2 linked regions of the Myxococcus xanthus genome follow. The main gene of each other region encodes a partner of the protein of the gene in region 2 in a complex. Links are inferred from orthologs where the notes say so. Each region holds a gene or a part of one and is shown on either strand. Other genes may lie near its edges.

What was found.
Region 1: the proteins of secA (region 2) and secY are in contact, whole or in part, in a crystal structure (PDB 3DIN), measured with the Thermotoga maritima proteins. The link is inferred for Myxococcus xanthus from one-to-one orthologs. Residues at the interface, in WP_004082002.1 of Thermotoga maritima: Glu261, Ala262, Arg263, Lys300, Ala301, Arg302, Thr303, Ile304, Ile305, Leu323, Tyr324, Asp325, Pro326, Val329, Ser330, Tyr333, Ile336, Lys340, Phe345, Val349, Glu363, Phe364, Tyr374, Ser375, Gly376, Gly377, Glu393, Ile395, Thr482, Ser483; in WP_004081795.1 of Thermotoga maritima: Glu108, Gly109, Glu110, Glu111, Ala236, Glu237, Arg238, Arg239, Ile240, Thr241, Ile242, Gln243, Tyr244, Ala245, Arg246, Arg247, Val248, Thr249, Gly250, Arg251, Arg252, Val253, Tyr254, Gly256, Ala257, Ser258, Thr259, Tyr260, Leu261, Pro262.

Annotation. Positions count from the first base shown.
Region 1 is NZ_CP017174.1:3,886,667-3,895,991, forward strand. Bases 6,059-9,049 are described here. They hold secY (preprotein translocase subunit SecY), read left to right. Parts: upstream 6,059-6,876; coding sequence 6,877-8,223; downstream 8,224-9,049. Other genes in these bases: rpmD (50S ribosomal protein L30), read left to right, coding at 6,059-6,194; rplO (50S ribosomal protein L15), read left to right, coding at 6,215-6,742; BHS09_RS16585 (adenylate kinase), read left to right, coding at 8,387-9,034. Also shown: rpsC (30S ribosomal protein S3), read left to right, coding at 22-684; rplP (50S ribosomal protein L16), read left to right, coding at 751-1,170; rpmC (50S ribosomal protein L29), read left to right, coding at 1,216-1,422; rpsQ (30S ribosomal protein S17), read left to right, coding at 1,513-1,839; rplN (50S ribosomal protein L14), read left to right, coding at 1,907-2,275; rplX (50S ribosomal protein L24), read left to right, coding at 2,319-2,654; rplE (50S ribosomal protein L5), read left to right, coding at 2,836-3,489; BHS09_RS16545 (type Z 30S ribosomal protein S14), read left to right, coding at 3,517-3,702; rpsH (30S ribosomal protein S8), read left to right, coding at 3,865-4,281; rplF (50S ribosomal protein L6), read left to right, coding at 4,346-4,912; rplR (50S ribosomal protein L18), read left to right, coding at 5,021-5,377; rpsE (30S ribosomal protein S5), read left to right, coding at 5,400-5,921; more of rpmD, read left to right, coding at 5,925-6,058. UniProt on the Escherichia coli protein: The central subunit of the protein translocation channel SecYEG. Consists of two halves formed by TMs 1-5 and 6-10.
Region 2 is NZ_CP017174.1:6,741,113-6,750,862, reverse strand. The notes cover bases 2,762-6,177. They hold secA (preprotein translocase subunit SecA), read left to right. Parts: upstream 2,762-3,154; coding sequence 3,155-5,977; downstream 5,978-6,177. Other genes in these bases: BHS09_RS27535 (23S rRNA (cytidine(2498)-2'-O)-methyltransferase RlmM), read right to left, coding at 2,762-2,804. Outside these bases: BHS09_RS40090 (M23 family metallopeptidase), read left to right, coding at 1-872; BHS09_RS27540 (nucleotidyl cyclase domain-containing protein), read right to left, coding at 1,035-1,739; more of BHS09_RS27535, read right to left, coding at 1,782-2,761; rpsB (30S ribosomal protein S2), read left to right, coding at 6,358-7,335; tsf (translation elongation factor Ts), read left to right, coding at 7,495-8,148; pyrH (UMP kinase), read left to right, coding at 8,365-9,117; frr (ribosome recycling factor), read left to right, coding at 9,156-9,713; BHS09_RS27505 (diguanylate cyclase), read left to right, coding at 9,713-9,750. UniProt on the Escherichia coli protein: Required for protein export, interacts with the SecYEG preprotein conducting channel.

The sequences.
Region 1 (9,325 bases), 2.9 Mb from region 2 along the record:
GACGCTTCAAGGAGAATCACGTTGGGACAGAAAGTTCATCCGATCGGGTTCCGGCTTGGTGTCATCAAGACCTGGGACTCCAAGTGGTTCGAGCACAAGAACTACGCGCAGTGGCTCCACGAGGACATCCGCATCCGCGAGTTCGTGAAGAAGTCGCTGAACCACGCGGGCGTGTCGAAGGTGGAGATCGAGCGCGCGGCCAACAAGGTCAAGGTCAACGTCCACACTGCGCGGCCGGGCATCGTCATCGGCAAGCGTGGCGCGGGCATCGAGACGGTGAAGAAGGACCTCCAGCAGTTCACGAAGAACGAGGTCTTCCTCAACATCGTCGAGGTCCGCAAGGCCGAGACCGACGCGCAGCTGGTGGCGGAGAACATCGCCACGCAGCTCGAGCGCCGCATCGCGTTCCGCCGCGCCATGAAGAAGGCCCTGCAGACGGCGATGAAGTTCGGCGCCAAGGGCATTCGCGTGGCCTGCTCGGGCCGCCTCGGTGGCGCGGAGATGGCGCGCTACGAGTGGTACCGCGAGGGTCGCGTGCCCCTGCACACCCTGCGCGCGGACATTGACTACGGTTTCGCCGAGGCGAAGACGACCTACGGCAAGATCGGCTGCAAGGTCTGGGTCTGCAAGGGCGAGGTCCTCCCGGGCAAGGGTGGCCAGGCCCCCATGCCCTCCAACCGGTAATCAGCCCACCCGCGCCGGGCGCTCCCAAAAGGGGCGCCCGGGGCAGGGCGGCGAAGGACAGCGACGATGCTTCAGCCTGCTCGTACGAAGTACCGCAAGATGCACAAGGGCCGCATGCCTGGCAGTGCCCACCGGGGTAGCGACATGACCTACGGTGAGTACGGCCTGATGAGCCTCCAGCCGGGGTGGATCACCTCTCGGCAGATCGAGGCGGCTCGTATCGCGATGACGCGTCACGTGAAGCGTGGCGGCAAGATCTGGATCCGTATCTTCCCGGACAAGCCCATCACCAAGAAGCCCGCTGAGACCCGTATGGGTACCGGTAAGGGTGGCGTGGAGTACTACGTCGCGGTGGTGAAGCCCGGCCGCATCCTCTACGAGATGGAGGGTATGACGCCGGAAGTGGCCACCGGAGCGCTGAAGCTGGCGCAGGCGAAGCTGCCGGTGCTCACGAAGATCGTGAAGCGGGCGGACCTGAGCCTCTAAGGCACCGAGCGGCGGGAGCTGGTCCCCAGGACGGCTTCCGCTCGCATGGAGAGTGAAATGGCGACTGCGAAGGAATTGAAGGAACTGTCGGCGGACGACCTGAAGCAGCGCGCGGCCGAGCTGCGTGAGACGCTGTTCCAGGACCAGCTGAAGCGTCGGACCGGTTCGCTGGACAACCCGGCCGAGCGCACCCAGCACCGGCGGGACCTGGCGCGGGTTCTGACCGTGCTGACCCAGAAGATGAAGGCTTAAGGGCTGAACACCCACGACTCCAACCGCGCTCAGCTGATAGAGGAGCGCGTGCGGCCATCCGGGCGCCAATGCCCGGGTGCATGAGAGACAGTGAGAGAGAAGATGGCTGAAGCGACCGAGACGCAGTCTCCCGAGACTTCCACCCGTGGCCGTCCCAAGACGCGCGTGGGGATTGTCACCTCCAACAAGATGCAGAAGACGGTGGTCGTCACCGTCCAGCGCCGGGCTCCCCACCCGAAGTACGGGAAGATCATGAGCCTGCGCGAGAAGTACAAGGCGCACGTGGAGGATCACGACTACCCCAAGAAGATCACCATCAACGAGGGTGATCGGGTCCGGATCGCCGAGACCAAGCCCGCTTCGAAGGACAAGCGTTGGCGCGTGGTCGAGGTGCTGGAGAAGAGCAAGAACGTCTAGCACGCATGTCCCTTCCGCGCGGCCGTGAGGTGGCGCGGGATGGTCACCGGCGACAGGAGATTCCCAGATGATTCAGATGACGAGCGTGCTCGACGTGGCGGACAACTCGGGCGCGAAGAAGGTGTTCTGCATCAAGGTGCTCGGCGGCTCGAAGCGCAAGTATGCGTCCATCGGCGACGTGATTGTCGTCTCGGTGCGCGAGGCGCTTCCCAACTCGAAGGTGAAGAAGGGTGACGTGGCCAAGGCCGTCATCGTTCGCACCAAGCGCGAGGTGGGTCGCCCGGACGGCAGCTACATCAAGTTCGACGGCAACTCCGCGGTCCTCATCAACAAGGACATGGAGCCCATTGGTACGCGTATCTTCGGGCCGGTGGCCCGTGAGCTCCGCGCCCGCAAGTTCATGAAGATCATCTCGCTGGCGCCCGAAGTCCTCTGAGAGGACAGCAGGCCGGACGGCGAGCAGCCAGAGAGAGGAAGCCATGCAGAAGCTGAAGGTAGGAGACACGGTCCAGGTCATGGCCGGGGCCGAGGCCTCCGAGAAGAACCCGGCGACCAAGCGCGGCAAGGTACTGAAGATCGATCGCGAGGCTGAGCGCGTGACGGTCGAGGGCCTGCGCCTGGTCAAGCGTCACATGAAGAAGACGCCCCAGAGCCCGGAAGGCGGCATCGTCGAGAAGCCGGGCACGATCGCGCTGGCGAACGTGCAGGTGGTTTGCGTCAAGTGCGACAAGCCGACTCGGGTGGGCATCCGTACTGAAGGTGAAGAGGGCAAGAAGAAGCGGTTCTGCAAGAACTGCGACGCCCTGATTGACTAGGTGTCCGCGTTGGTGCATGTATGCGCGCCCTTTGCCCACCCCAGTGGTGGCGAAGGGCGGGCGTGCAGGCATGGAGGGCCCGTGGAGCAACAGGGGCCCTCGCGGTGTTTCCAGGTTCCATACGAAGGACTGATCGGGCGTGCTGGGTCCACGACGGCGCCCCGAAGCAGAGGACAGGACGATGGCTGACGAGAAGAAGGCCGAGCAGAAGGAAAAGAAGGCGAAGCGGGGCAAGAAGGAAGAGGCCAAGAAGGTTGGCTTCGCCGCCAATATCGAGGAAGGCCTGGAGTCCAAGCCTGCCCGTCTGAAGGTGCGTTTCTTCAAGGAAGGTGTTCCGTCCCTCCTGAAGGAGCTGAGCCTGAAGAACCCGATGCAGGTTCCCCGGCTGGAGAAGATCGTCGTCAACATGGGTCTGGGCGAGGCGCTCGCCAACAACAAGATCCTGGAGTCGGCGGTGGACCAGCTCGCGGCGATCACCGGCCAGAAGCCGATTGTCACGCGCGCCCGCAAGTCCATCGCGAACTTCAAGCTGCGCCAGGGGCAGGCCATTGGTGCCGCCGTCACGCTGCGCGGCGACCGTATGTACGAGTTCATGGACCGCCTCATCACCGTGGCGCTGCCGCGCGTGCGTGACTTCAAGGGCGTGTCCCCCAAGGCGTTCGACGGGAAGGGCAACTACACGCTCGGCGTGCGCGAGCAGATCATCTTCCCTGAGATCAACTACGACCAGATCGAGAAGGTGAAGGGGCTCAACATCAGCTTCGTCACCACTGCGGCCAACGACGAGCAGGGGCTGGCGCTGATGCGTCACTTCGGCATGCCGTTCCGTCAGTAAGCCCTCGAGCCAAGGACCCGACGAAACATGGCCAAGCTCTCCAAGATCGCCCAGGCAAAGCGCAAGCCGAAGTTCTCGGTGCGCCAGTACAACCGCTGCCCGCTGTGTGGCCGGCCGCGCGCGTTCCTGCGCAAGTTCAAGATGTGCCGTATCTGCCTCCGTAATCGCGCCCTCCGCGGCGAGATCACCGGCGTTACCAAGTCGTCCTGGTAGCCGGAAGGGCAGGGTGCCTGGCGGGCCTCAGCGGCCGGCCAGGCACATCGAAGTAGGAAGTTCGTAGTGGCGGTCAGCGCGAACCCCCGGGATGGGCCCGGCAGGCGCGGTGGCTGCGAACGCGAGGCGCTCGGTACGAGGCCTCGCTTTGGAAGGTACTCCATGCCGGTCAATGATCCCGTCGGCGACATGCTGACCCGCCTGCGCAACGCTTCGCGCGCGCGTCACGACAAGGTCGTCATCCCCCACTCGAAGCTCAAGCTCGAGATCATCAAGGTCCTCAAGGATGAGGGCTACATCGGTGAGTTCGTGGTCCACGAGCAGACCGTGCAGAACAAGCGCACGGTGTTCCCGGAGATCTCCGTGCAGCTGAAGTACGGTCCGGACCGTGCGCCTGCCATCACCGGTATCCGCCGCGTGTCGAAGCCGGGTCTGCGCCGCTACGCCGCCGTGCGTGAGATTCCGCAGGTGCTGGGTGGCCTGGGTATCTCCATCCTGTCCACCTCGCGCGGCATCATGGTGGATTCCGAGGCCCGCAAGCAGAAGGTCGGCGGCGAGCTGCTCTGCACCGTCTACTAGCCAGCCGCCCGGGTGCGGCGCCCCGTGAGGGAGCGCGCCCCAGGCACACAGGACCGAGGCAACCATGAGTCGGATTGGAAAACTGGCGATCAAGCTCGGCGACAAGACGAAGGCCGTCATCGCCGGCGAGCAGGTGAACTTCGAGGGCCCCAAGGGCAAGCTGTCGGTGAAGCTGCCTGGCAAGGTCAAGGTCGAGATCAAGGACGGCCAGATGACCGTGCAGCGCGAGGATGACTCGCGTGAGGCGCGCAGCCTGCACGGCCTGACCCGGACCATCCTCGCGAACGCGGCGAAGGGTGTGACCACGGGCTTCGAGAAGAAGCTGGACATCCGCGGCGTTGGTTTCCGCGCCGAGGTGAAGGGCAAGGCCATTCACTTCGCGCTGGGTTACTCGCACCCGGTGGTCTTCAACCTGCCCGAGGGCGTGACCGCCGAAGTCGACAAGGCGCCGCGCAACGAGGACAGCTTGCCTACCGTGGGCCTGACGCTCCGTTCTTCGGACAAGGAAGCGCTGGGCGCGACGGCGGTGAACATCCGCTCGCTGCGTCCGCCCGAGCCCTACAAGGGCAAGGGCATCAAGTACTCCGAGGAGCGCATCCGCCGCAAGGAGGGCAAGACCGGTACGACCTAGTCGTCCTGTCTTTCCTAAGTGTTCCAAACTCCACCGGGTCCTCAGGACCTGGTGGCATCATCCGGCGGCGGAAGGCCGCATCGCCTCCGGACGGAAAAGGAAGCAGCCATGCCTACGAAGATCGAAGCCCGTCTCAAGAGGAAGAACCGCATCCGCAAGAAGCTGTCGGGTACGACAGAGCGGCCGCGGCTCACCGTCTACAAGAGCCTCAAGCACATCTATGCGCAGGTGGTGGATGACACCACGGGCAAGACGCTTGCGTTTGCTTCGTCGCTGTCCAAGGACCTGAAGGGTCAGGACGAGGGCGACAAGAAGGCGGATGCGAAGCGTGTTGGTTCCCTGATTGCGCAGAAGTGCAAGGCCGCCAACGTCGAAGCGGTGGTGTTCGACCGCAACGGCTTCCCTTATCACGGGCGCATCGCCGCCGTGGCCGACGCCGCGCGCGAGGCCGGGCTGAAGTTCTAAGAATTCGAAAGGAATCCCCCAAGTGGCAACTCCGATCAATCCGAACGATCTGGACCTCACCGACCGCGTGGTGAATATCAACCGCGTGGCCAAGGTCGTGAAGGGCGGCCGCCGTTTCTCGTTCGCCGCCCTGGTGGTGGTGGGGGACGGCGCCGGACACGTGGGCGTCGGCCTGGGTAAGGCCAACGAAGTCCCCGAGGCCATCCGCAAGGGTGGCGAGAACGCGAAGAAGAACCTGTTCCGCGTTCCGCTCGTGGGTCACACCATTCCGCATGAGGTGCTCGGGCACTTCGGCGCTGGCTGGGTGCTGTTGAAGCCGGCCAGCCAGGGTACGGGCGTCATCGCCGGCGGCGCGGTTCGCGCGGTGCTGGAGGCGGCGGGCATCCGGAACATCCTGACCAAGAGCCAGGGCTCGCGGAACCCGCACAACGTGCTGAAGGCCACTGTCGCTGGCCTGAAGCTGCTGCGCAGCGCGGAGCAGGTTTCGCGTCTCCGTGGCAAGGACGTCGAGCCGGCGAAGCTCGCCGGGGAGCAGAGGGGCTAGCCCATGGCGCTCAAGGTGAAGCTGGTGAAGAGCTTTGCGGGTGCGTCCAGCGACATGCTGGACACCATCCGTGGGCTGGGCCTGAAGAAGTTCGGTGACGAGCGGCTCCTCAAGGACACGCCTGCGGTTCGCGGGATGGCGTTCAAGGTGAAGCACCTGGTCACCCTGGAAACCGTTTCCGGCGACGCGCCGGCGCCCAAGCGCCGCAAGCCCGCCAAGATTGCCCTGCGGGAGCGGGCGATCGCGTATCAGGCCAAGCAGAACAAGGCCTGAGTCACGAGAGGATCGAGACGATGAGCACTCTGAACAAACTGCAGCGTCCGGCGCGCTCGTGGCACCGCAAGAAGCGCGTGGGCCGCGGCCAGGGTAGTGGTCTTGGCAAGACGGCCGGCCGCGGTGGTAAGGGCCAGAAGGCCCGCAGCGGCAACATGCGGTTCGAAGGCTTCGAGGGTGGCCAGAGCCCCCTGCAGCGGCGTCTGCCGAAGTTTGGCTTCACGCCGCCGAACCGGACTGTCTACGCGGTCGTCAACCTGTCGGACCTCGAGCAGCACTTCGATGCCGGCGCCACGGCGGACGTGGAGACGCTGCGCAAGGTCGGCCTGGTCAAGGGTCGCTACCACGGCGTGAAACTGCTGGCCCGCGGCGAGCTGACCAAGAAGGTCACCGTGGTCGTGCACAAGGCTTCTGAGGCGGCGAAGGCGGCCATCCAGAAGGCGGGCGGCGCGGTGGAAGAAATTCCGCTGGTGGCCCACAAGCCGGAGTCCGCGGCCAAGGCGCACGCTGGCAAGGGCGTCAAGGCTCCTCGGCAGCCCAAGGCCTGAGCGTGTCTAGCGCGCATCACTTGCTAGTGGTGCGCGCAGTTTCGCTTGTGTAGGCTTCTGCGCCCCTTTCCCGCTCGTGGAACAGGGGCGTTTTGTCGTCCTGGCAGAACCCTCTCGAAGAGGATGGCTACCCCGTGGCTCTGAACGCCTTCGCCAACGTCTTCCGTATCGCTGAGCTGCGCAGTCGGCTCGCGTATACGCTCGCGCTGCTCGCCGTCTATCGCATCGGCATCTTCATCAACACGCCAGGCGTGGACCGTTCGGCGATGAACGCGTTCATGGACGCCCAGAAGCAATCGGGCGGCCTCGTCTCGCTGTTCAACCTCTTCTCCGGCGGCGCGCTGGAGCAGATGTCCATCTTCGGATTGGGCATCATGCCGTACGTCAGCGCCTCCATCATCATGCAGCTGCTCGCGGTGGTCGTACCCAGCCTGGAGCGGCTGCAGAAGGAAGGCGCCGGCGGCCGGCAGAAGATCAACCAGTACACCCGCTACGGCACGATCGCGCTCTCCATCGTGCAAGGCATCGGCATCTCGCGGTGGCTGGCGTCTCTGGGCCGCTCCGACGGTGGCCAGAGCGGCTTCAACCAGGTGGTCGTCCCCGACGACAGCGTCTGGTTCACCTTCATGACGGTGGTCAGCCTCACGGCCGGCACGGCCTTCATCATGTGGCTGGGTGAGCGCATCACCGAGCGCGGCATCGGCAACGGCATCTCGCTCATCATCTTCGCCGGTATCGTGGCGGGCCTGCTCCCGGGCGCGAAGCAGCTGCTGGACCTGACCCGTCAGGACGTCATCTCGGTGGCCGAGGTGCTGGCGCTGGTCTTCTTCATGCTCGTCATCATCGCCGCGGTCGTCTATGTCGAGCGCGGCATGCGGCGCATTCCCATCCAGTATGCCAAGCGGATGGCGGGACGCCGGATGTTCGCCGGCCAGGCGACGTACTTCCCGATGAAGGTGAACACCTCGGGCGTGATTCCGCCCATCTTCGCGGGCGCGGTGCTGTCCTTCCCGGCCACGCTGGGAACTTGGTTCCCGTTCCTGCAGGGCTTCCAGCGCGCCATCGAAGGCAACCTGTGGATCTACAACGGGTTGTTCGTCCTGATGGTCATCTTCTTCGCCTACTTCTATACGGCGCTGACGTTCCGGCCGGACGACGTGGCGGACAACATCAAGAAGCAGGGTGGCTACATCCCGGGCATCCGTCCGGGCCGTCAGACGGCGGAGTTCATCGAGCGCGTGCTCAACCGGCTCACGTTCGGTGGTGCCATCTACCTGTCGGTCGTCTGCGTGATTCCGTCGGTCATCAGCGGCTTGCTGGGGGTGCGGTTCACCTTTGGCGGCACGGCGCTGCTGATCGTCGTGGGCGTGGCGCTGGATACGGTGCAGCAGATCGAGGGCCACCTCATCAGTCGTAACTACGAGGGCTTCGCCGGCCCTCGCGGCCCGCGCATCCGGGGCCGGGTGCGCGTGGCGGCCTGAGCCTCCGCGCGGGCGTTCCGGGCGCCTCTCCCCGTCGCGGGGAGGGGCGCCTCGTCGTTCCCAGGCTAGGTGTTGTTCAAGGGTATTCGCTGGTGCACACGGAGCGCGCTCGGGGGTTTGAGTCCTACGACTTCCGTGCCTTCCTTCGGAGCTGAGAGGACACATGAACCTGATCCTGTTGGGGCCGCCAAACGCGGGGAAGGGGACGCAGGCGAAGCGACTGTTCGCCGACTTCCAGATCCCCCAGATCTCCACCGGGGACATCCTCCGCAAGGCAGTCGCGGAGGGTACGGAGCTGGGCAAGGTGGCCGGCCCGCTGATGGCCGCTGGGCAGTACGTCCCGGACGACGTCGTGATTGGCATCGTCGAGGAGCGCCTCAAGGAGGCGGACGTGGCCAAGGGCTTCGTCCTGGACGGCTTTCCGCGCACGCCGGGCCAGGCCGACGCGCTGGACAAGATGCTGGGCCGCCTGGGCAAGCAGCTGAGCGCCGTCATCTCACTGGAGGTGCCGCACGCGAAGCTGGTAGAGCGCGGCTCCGGGCGGCGGGTCTGCCCGGCGGATGGCAGCGTCTACCACGTCTATCAGAGCCCCCCGAAGCGGGCGGGGTACTGTGACAAGTGCAATGCCGGGCTTGTCCAGCGCCCGGATGACATGCCCGAGGTCATCGAGAAGCGCCTGCAGAAGTACGACTCGGAGACGGCGCCGCTGAAGGCCTTCTACGAGAAGAAGGGCCTGCTCAAGAGCGTGGACGGTGTGGGGACGCCGGAGGGCATCTACGAGGAGATCAAGGCCGCCGCGGGCAAGGCCTGATCCGCCCGGAGAGGTGGGGAGACGGCCTGGTGGGTGCCTCCTCACCGGCTCGCCGCTCCAGGGACAGAGCTTGCTTCTCCCGGGCACGGGGAACTTCGGCCTGGGGGAGATCTGGACTCCCGTGAGGGGCGGGCGCAAGTTCACCCCGCAGTCAGAGCACTCGCTCCAGGTGTGGACCTTGACGAGGTCTCACCGTAGGAGTTGATTTTGTTGTGACTGCAGGTGAAATAGCCCGCCGTTATGTGGGGTTGGTAGGAATCCGAGTTTTGCAGTCGCGCGACGCTTGCCACT
Region 2 (9,750 bases):
CTCCGGTCAAGCGGTACACCATCCAGCGGTCCTTTCTCACCCAGGTGGGGATGGGACTGATGCTCGTGGTGGGACTGGGCGTGGGTGCGAGCGTGCACTACTTCCAGGTGGCCGCGGACGCCTCCGAGAACCGCATCCTTCGCGAAGAGAACCTGACGCTGCGCTCGCAGCTCAAGTCGGTGCGTGAGCGCATCGAGCACATTGGTTCCACGTTGGACCGGGTGGAGCGCTTCGACCAGAAGCTGCGCGCGGTGACGCTGCTGTCCGATCCTCAGCGCAACCTGGCCATGGGCCCGACGGAGCCCGAGGCGGGCACGTCCGCGCCGGCCACCGACACGCAATTCACGCAGCTGACGTCCACGGAGACGCCCAAGGCGCTGATGGGCCGGTTGGACCGGCTGAGCGCGGAGGCCACCCGCCAGGAGCAGAGCCTCCAGGAGTTGCAGGCCTACTTCCAGGACCAGAAGTCGCTGCTGGCCTCCACGCCGTCCATCTGGCCCGCGCGCGGCTGGGTGACGAGCGATTTCGGCTCGCGCCTGGACCCGTACACCGCGGACCGCGTCATGCACGGCGGCATGGACATCGCGGCGCCGCACGGCAAGGAAGTCTTCGCGCCGTCGGACGGCACGGTGGTGTTCGCGGGCCTGGAGGGCGGCTACGGCAACGTGCTCGTCATCGACCATGGCTACGGCATCAAGACGCGCTACGGCCACCTGTCGAAGATGCTGGTGAAGGCCGGCGACAGGGTGAAGCGCGGCATGCACATCGCCGCCGTCGGCAACACCGGCCGCTCCACGGGCCCGCACCTCCACTACGAGGTCCGCGTCAACGGCATCGGGCAGAACCCGCGCAAGTTCATCCTAGAGGAGTAGTCGGCGCGGGTGGATGACGCCTCGGTGGTTCATCGAGGCGCCTCGCTCCGGACGGAAGAGACGCTCTCCCGTGGAAGCCCGAAGGGCTCCGGGAGCGCGCGCATTTGCCGCCCCAGCGGGGACGGCCAGAAGGGCCCGGCGCTCAGGCGCTCCCGCGCAGATTCAGAGCGTCGCGGGGCCTGGGATGGAGCCATCCAGCCGGATGCGCCTGCGCTGAAGTCCCTGCGCGCGGCCGGTACGCTCCATGACGTGGGTTCGCTCCAGCTCCGCCCACAGCAGCGGTCCCAGCACCTGCCAGTGCGAAGGTGCGTCCACTGTCAGCTCCAGCAGGCTCACCGTCCATGAGGGCACGTCCGCGTCGGGCGTTCCCTGGGGCAGCACGCGGCGCACGTCCTGCGCCAGCCGTTCACGCGTGGGGACGGCGAGGTGCTCCTCCACCGTGAGCTGCGACGTCGGCACGAGCAGGGCGGCGAAGGCGTCCGCGTGGATGCGCACCACCTTCGCGCCGGGGTACTGCGCGGAGAGGGACTCCACGGTTGCGCGCAGCACCGCGTCCCCGGTGGGAAAGCCGAAGCGGGCGTTGACGTTGATCATCCCCTGCACGTCCGCGATGACGGCGCCCACGCGCCACCCATCATGATGGCCGTGGGTGGACAAGTCGTACTCCTCCTTGAGGAGGTTGCCCTGGGTGAGCGCTGGCACCTGGAGCGCGCCCGTCTTCGCGTCCGGCTGGCCGCGCCGGGCCTGCTCCGCCTGGACGAGCACCTCCACGGCGGCCTGCACCGGGGCCTGGGGGCTGCGGGTGAGCACCCAGGGATGGAGGGCGATGAGGGCGGTGGCCGTGGCGTCGTCGAGCGGGTAGGGCATTGCGCTCCTTGTGTAGCGCGTCCACCGCCGGGGCGCAGGGCCTCACTTCATCTTGTGCGCGGTGACAGTGACCTCATCCCGGTCATGGTACAGCTGGCGGACGGTGAGCCCCTCCCAGCCGCCCTCCTGGACGAGCGTGTGGCGCACCCGCAGCAGGATGGGGTTCTTGTCCTTCATGGGCAGCTTGATGTTGGCCACCAGGTGCTGCGCCCAGCCGCGGCGGCCCCACTTGGCCAGCAGCTGCGCCACTTCCAGGGGCCGCCACGCCATGTCGCAGAAGAGCCAGTCCGCCGGCTCGTCGGGCGCATAGGCGAAGGCGCTCTCCTGGACGTGCTTCACGCGCGGGTTCCCCGTCAGCTCCGGCATCAGCCGGGCGGGGTCCACCGCCACCACCTTCGCGCCACGGCTCACCAGTCGCTGCGTCCAGCCGCCCGGCGCCGCGCCCAGGTCCACGCACACGTCGCCGCGCCCAGGCTCGAAGGCCAGTCCGTCCAGGGCCTCCTCCAGCTTCATGGCCGCGCGTGACGGCGCATCTCCAGCCCGCCGCATGCGCCTGCGTCCGCCCGCCGCCAGGGACACTGCCTCGCGCGCGTGCACGGCGCCCACCACCGTCACGTCGTCCGGCGCCACGCACAGGGACACCAGCAGCGCCCCCGCCTCGCGCGCCCGTTGGGCGTCCTCGACGCGCCGCCCCGGCGGCAGCCTGGCGGACACGGCGGATTCCAGCGCTTCCGCCACGGGTGCCAGGGCATTGCCACGCGGAGTGTCGGGCGTGAAGGCCTGCACCGCCCAGGGCGCCCGCCCGGGAAGCGCCAGCACGGTCCGAGTCGCGGCTTCAGCGATGGCTTCGGGGCTGGTGGCCGTCAGGGTGGCGGCCACCTGATAGCCCGCGCGAGCGAAGGCGGGCGGAGGGCCGGAGATGGCGTCACTCTCCACCAGGGCTTCGCCCAGCAGGCGGGGCTCGGCGCCGGCCCACTCCAGCTCCTCGAAGAGGTGGGCCTCGAAACCCGCGCGACAGGTCCACAGCCAGCGCCCGGGCCGGGCTGCCAGCGTCCGGGCGGGCATGGCGGGGACCTTTGCCCGGGGAGGGACTTTGGGGGCGGGCGGCGCGGTGTGTGCAGGGGGCCTGCCCCCGGGGGCAGGGCCCTGGCGGTTAGGCGGCGCTCCGGGGCGGCCCGGATGGCGGGAGGGAGGTCGTTGTGAAGGCCTGGAGGGGCCTCGGCGTTGATTTCGTGTGGGGGACATTGCGTGGGCCGGGTTCCGCTTTACTCTGAGCCGCTGCGTGGTGGGCGGCCTGCCGAGTGGAAGTTTCGGCGGACGCACGTGGTTTCCATACGTTTCTCCCTTACACCTCCAGGGATTTCCCTTCACTCGCCGCCGTCCTTCGAGGATTCTCCGGCGAGAGAGCCGACCGAATGATCGAATGGACGCTGAAGAAACTGATTGGGACCAAGAACGAGCGTGAGCTCAAGAAGGCCCACGCGAAGGTCGCCCGGGTCAATGAGCTGGAAACCCGTATGCGGGCCCTCAAGGACGAGGACTTCGTCTCCGAGACGAACCGCATGCGGCAGGAGATCCAGAACGGCCGTTCGCTGGACGACCTGCTCTTCGAGGCCTTTGCCATCACCCGCGAGGCGGCGCGCCGCGTCATCGGCCAGCGTCACTACGACGTGCAGCTCATTGGCGGCATGTTCCTCCACGAGGGTTGCATCGCGGAGATGCGCACCGGTGAAGGCAAGACGCTGACGGCGACGCTGCCCACCTACCTCAACGCTCTGTCCGGCCGGGGCGTACACGTCGTCACGGTGAACGACTACCTGGCCCGCCGCGACGCGGAGTGGATGGGGCGCGTCTACCGCTTCCTGGGCATGACGACGGGCTGCGTGCTGCACGAGTTGAACGACAAGCAGCGGCAGGAGGCGTACCGCTCGGACATCACCTACGGGCAGAACAACGAGTTCGGCTTCGACTACCTGCGCGACAACATGAAGTTCCGCCTGCAGGACTACGTCCAGCGCGAGCTGAACTTCGCCATCGTCGACGAGGTGGACTCCATCCTCATCGACGAGGCCCGCACGCCGCTCATCATCTCCGGCCCCACCGAGGACAGCACCGACAAGTACTACCGGGTGGACCAGGTCATCCCCGGGCTGGTGCCGGACCAGGACTACACCCTGGACGAGAAGCACCGCTCCGTGTCGCTCACGGATGACGGCATCGAGAAGCTCCAGAAGCGGCTGGGCGTGGGCAACCTGTACGACCCGGGCGAAATCGAGATGCTGCACCACGTGGACCAGGCCCTGCGCGCGCACACGCTCTACAAGCGCGACAAGGACTACGTGGTGAAGGACGGCGAGGTCGTCATCGTCGACGAGTTCACCGGCCGCCAGATGCCGGGACGCCGCTGGTCGGACGGCCTTCACCAGGCCATCGAGGCCAAGGAAGGCGTGAAGATCGAGAACGAGAACCAGACGCTCGCGACCGTCTCGTTCCAGAACTACTTCCGCATGTACTCCAAGCTGGCCGGCATGACGGGCACGGCGGACACGGAGGCGGAGGAGTTCGCGAAAATCTACAACCTCGACGTGCGCGTCATCCCCACCAACCGTCCGCCCATCCGCAAGGACCTGCAGGACGTGGTGTACAAGACGGAGCGCGAGAAGTTCGAGGCGGTGGCGGCGGAAATCGAGGAGCTGCACAAGGCGGGGCAGCCGGTGCTCGTGGGCACGGTGTCCATCGCCAAGAGCGAGGTGGTGGCCAGCTTCCTCAAGAAGCGCGGCATCCCGCACAACGTCCTCAACGCCAAGCAGCACCAGCGCGAGGCGGACATCGTCGCGCAGGCCGGCCGCAAGGGCGCCGTCACCATCTCCACCAACATGGCCGGCCGCGGAACGGACATCCTCCTGGGCGGTAACGCGGAGGTCCTGGCCAAGGCGTCCATGGGCCCGCCGCCCGAGCCGCCCACGTCGGCCCCGGAAGGGCAGCCGCTGGACCTGACGGCCTACGAGGCGGAGCTCGCGGCGTGGGAGCAGAAGCTCGCCGACACCAAGACGAAGCTCGAGGAGCAGACGAAGAAGGAGCGCGAGGAGGTCCACAACGCCGGCGGCCTCTTCATCATCGGCACCGAGCGCCACGAGTCGCGCCGCGTGGACAACCAGCTGCGTGGCCGCGCCGGCCGCCAGGGTGACCCGGGTGGCAGCCGCTTCTTCCTGTCGCTCGAGGACGACCTGATGCGCATCTTCGGGTCCGAGCGCATCCAGGGCCTGATGGAGCGGCTGGGCATGGAGGAGGGCGAGGTCATCGAGCACGTGTGGCTGTCACGTGCCATCGAGGGCGCCCAGAAGCGGGTCGAAGGCCACAACTTCGACATCCGCAAGAACCTCCTCGAGTACGACGACGTGATGAACCAGCAGCGCCGCACCATCTACAAGCTGCGGCGCCAGGTGCTGGCCGCGGGCGCGGGCGTGCCGCTGGTCGAGTACGACGAGGATCCGAAGACGCGCATCAAGACGCGCTCCGAGCGGACCGTCAGCTGGGCGGACTTCCGCGAGCTGATTCTGGACTCGATGGAGGACGTCATCGTGTCCCTCACCGACACCTACGCGCCCACCCGCGGCGTGGAGGGTTGGGACATCGCCGCGCTCCAGCAGGGCGTGAAGGAGACCTTCAACCTCGAGATGAACTTCGAGGGCGTGGGCAACCGCGAGGAGCTCCAGGAGCACATCTACAAGGCGGCGGAGAAGGTCTTCCAGGCGCGCGAGGAGGAGTTCGGCGAGAACTTCATGCGCTTCCTCCAGTACAACTACCTGGCCACCATCGACCGGCTCTGGAAGGACCACCTGCTGGCCATGGACCACCTGCGCCAGGGCATCGGCCTGCGCGGCTACGGCCAGAAGGACCCGAAGCAGGAGTACAAGAAGGAGGGCTACCAGGGCTTCATCCAGATGCTCTCCGCCATCAAGGCGCAGTTCGTCACCCAGCTCATGCACGTGCAGCCCCGCTCCGCCTCCAGCGCGGCGGAAGAGGCCGCCCGCATCCAGCGCCAGCTCGCCCAGCAGCAGAAGAAGGCGGTGGAGGGACGCGCCACGGCGGACGGCAAGCTGGATGAGGGCTCGGTGGCCGCGGCGGCGCGTCCGGCGGCAGCCAGCAAGCCGGCGGTGGGCCGCAACGACCCCTGCCCCTGCGGCAGCGGCCGGAAGTACAAGAAGTGCCACGGCGCCTCGGAGGCCAGCGTCTAGGACGCGGGTTGTCTGACAGGCTCACCGTGTAGGACGCCGGCGCGGCGCCACCCCTTGGGGAGGCACCGCGCCGGTGCCATTTCAGCCGGGCGGAAAGCGCCCGCTGGGACGGCTGGAGGGCGGGGGAGCGGCATGTGCCGTCCCTGCCCGGACGGGCGGTGCGGTGAAGCTTGCGCGGCCCGGAGGGGTTCTGTTAAGGACCCCCCGCCCCAAGGTATGGGGTCGGGGGGAAGTCCACCCCAGGCAGTACCCACTACTCACACGTTCGTGCCGGTCGCCGGTGCTTCCGTGGGTGAGGGCCTCTCCTCGGAGAGGGACTCCCCCGTGGTCGTTTCGGCCGGAAGGTTTCTCGAACGTGGCGGAACAACCGGAGAGACGACATGGAAACGCAGGACACGCAGACGCAGCAGCAGGCGATGGCCGCCGCCGGTGGCATCACGATGAGGCAGCTCCTGGAGGCCGGTGTTCACTTCGGCCACCAGACGAAGCGCTGGAACCCGAAGATGAAGCCGTTCATCTTCGGCGCCCGCAACGGCATCTACATCATCGACCTGCAGAAGACGGTCGTGATGGCCCGTTCGGCGTTCCGCTTCGTGGCGGACATCACCGCGCGCGGTGGCTCGGTGCTCTTCGTCGGCACCAAGAAGCAAGCGCAGGACGTGGTCCGCGAGGAGGCCGCGCGCGCCGGTCAGTTCTTCGTCACCAGCCGCTGGCTGGGTGGCACGCTGACCAACTTCAAGACCATCAAGCAGGGCATCGACCGCCTGAAGACGCTGGAGAAGATGGCCGAGGACGGCACCTTCGAGCGCCTGCCCAAGAAGGAAGTCGCCCAGCTCGAGCGTGAGCGCGAGAAGCTGGAGAAGAACCTGGGCGGCGTGAAGGAGATGTCGAAGCTGCCCCGCTGCGTCTTCGTCATCGACCCGAAGAAGGAGCACATCGCCATCCACGAGGCGGGCCGCCTGGGCATCCCGGTCATCGGCCTGGTGGACACCAACTGCGATCCGGACGGCATCGACTTCGTCATCCCCGGCAACGACGACGCCATCCGCTCCATCAAGCTGTTCACCTCCAAGATTGCCGAGTCCTGCCTCGAGGGCGCCGCGCGTTACCGCGCCTCGGGCGCCGCCGAGCGCGACGAGCAGGAGGAGCGTGAGGGCCGTGACGACCGTGGCGACCGCCGCGATGACCGCCGTGGCCCGCGCCGCGGTGACCGCCGCGACGACCGTCGCGACCGGGGTGGTGACCGTGGCGGCGACCGCCGTGGCCCCCTCGTTGAGATGAAGGCCGCGGCCCCTGTCGCGTCCACCGAGCCGGCCGCCGAGGCCGCTGCTCCCGAGGGTGAGGCGGCGGCCGAGTAGCCGTCCCTTCCTCACGTCAGTGCCGAAGCGGCCGGGTGGCGCCTGTTCGGGCCAGCTCCCCGGCCGCCTCTGTTTCCCTGGTGCCGCAGTATCCCCCTTGAACTTGCAATGCTCCGCCCGGCGCAGTGCGCCCTGGAGTGGCGGAGGCAGGAGACGACGATGGCCGAAGTTAGCGCCCAGATGGTGAAGGAGCTCCGCGAGCGGACCAACGCGGGAATGATGGATTGCAAGAAGGCGCTCTCCGAGTCGGGTGGCGACTTCGCCAAGGCCGAGGAGTGGCTGCGCAAGAAGGGCATCGCCAAGGCCGCTGGCAAGGAAGGCCGCGTTGCCTCCGAAGGTGTCATTGGCACCTACGTTCACAGTGGCCGCATCGGCGTCATCGTCGAGGTGAACTGCGAGACGGACTTCGTCGCCCGCAACCCCGACTTCCAGGAGCTGGTGAAGGACGTGGCCATGCAGATTGCCGCGGCCGGCCCCAAGTTCGTCCGTCGTGAGGAGGTCCCCACGGACAACCTGGACAAGGAGAAGGACATCCAGCGCGAGCTCCTCAAGCAGCAGGGCAAGCCTGAGGCGATGCTGGAGAAGATCCTCGTCGGGAAGATGGAGAAGTACTACGAGGGCGTGTGCCTCGTGGACCAGCTCTGGGTGAAGGACGACAAGAAGAAGGTCGGCGAGATGATCTCCGAGCGCGCCGCGAAGATTGGCGAGAAGGTCTCCGTGCGCCGCTTCGTCCGCTACGAGGTGGGTGAGGGCATCGAGAAGAAGAAGGACGACCTCGCCGCCGAAGTCGCCAAGACGCTAGGCCAGGCGTAAGGCCTCCGCGGTCCTCACGGGCCGCGAGCCTGGACGCAGGGCTGACAAGGGCCGCGCGCACCGGAAATGCCCCACACGGGGCGTCCGGGCGACGCGGCCCTCGCTTTTGCGGGTCTGTTTGGCCCCTCCCCGTGCGACCGCCAGCGGACGATGTGGGGCCGGCCCACCGACTCCAGCGTTGATCCCTCGCTGAGCGGGGGATAGAAGCGGTGGCGCATGTCCTCCGACACGAAGAAGCCGCTCCCGTATAAGCGCATTCTCCTCAAGCTCTCGGGCGAGGCCCTGATGGGGGAGGGGAAGTACGGAATCCATCCGCCCACGCTGATGGGCATCGCCGAGGAAGTCATCGAGGTGGCGCAGGCTGGCGTGGAGGTCGCCCTGGTGATTGGTGGCGGCAACATCTTCCGGGGCGTCGCTGGCGCCACGGAGGGCATGGACCGCGCCAGCGCCGACTACATGGGCATGCTGGCCACCTGCATCAACTCCATGGCCATGCAGGACGCGCTGGAGAAGAAGGGTCTGCACACGCGCGTGCTGTCCGCCATCAAGATGGAGCAGATTGCCGAGCCGTACATCCGCCGGCGCGCCGTGCGCCACCTGGAGAAGGGCCGCGTGGTGATTTTCGCGGCGGGCACCGGCAACCCGTACTTCACCACCGACACCGCCGCCTCTCTGCGCGCCATGGAAATCAACGCGCAGGTCATCCTGAAGGCGACCAAGGTGGACGGGGTGTACAGCGCGGACCCGAAGAAGGACCCCACGGCACGGCGCTATCGGTCGCTGACTTACATGGACGTGTTGAAGCAGAATCTCAACGTCATGGACTCCACGGCCATCTCGCTGTGCATGGACAACAAGCTGCCCATCATCGTGTTCGACCTGACGCAGCGGGGCAACATCCGCCGCGCGGTGCTGGGTGATGGGGACATTGGTACGTTGGTGGGTGGCAGCGAGACAGTCTGGGCCTGAGCCCCGACCCACTGGCAAGCACTCAAGGAGAGAACGCAATGAGTGGAGACGTCGTCGCCGAACTGAAGGGCCGTATCGACAAGTCGATCGAGGGCCTGCGCACGGACCTGACGAAGGTCCGCACGGGCCGCGCCAGCATCGCCATCCTGGATGGCGTCCGGGTGGACTACTACGGCACGCCGACGCCGCTGTCGGGCGTGGCCAGCGTCAACGCGCCCGAGCCCCGGCTCATCACCATCAAGCCGTGGGAGAAGAGCGTCCTCAAGGACATCGAGAAGGCGCTGCGCGAGGCGAACCTGGGCATCAACCCGATGAACGACGGCGAGATGATTCGCCTGCCCTTCCCGCCGCTCACCGAGGAGCGCCGCAAGGACATCGCCAAGCAGGTGAAGAACAAGGGCGAGGAGTTCAAGGTCACCATCCGCAACCTCCGCCGCGACGCGAACGAGGCGCTGAAGACGCAGCTGAAGGACAAGAAGATCACCGAGGACGACCACAAGCGCATCACCGAGGTCGTGCAGAAGCAGACCGACGCGGGCATCACGCAGGTGGATGAAATCGTGAAGAAGAAGGAGAAGGAGGTCATGGAGGTTTGATGCCCTCCATTGTCCTCGCCGAGCCCTCCGCACCGGT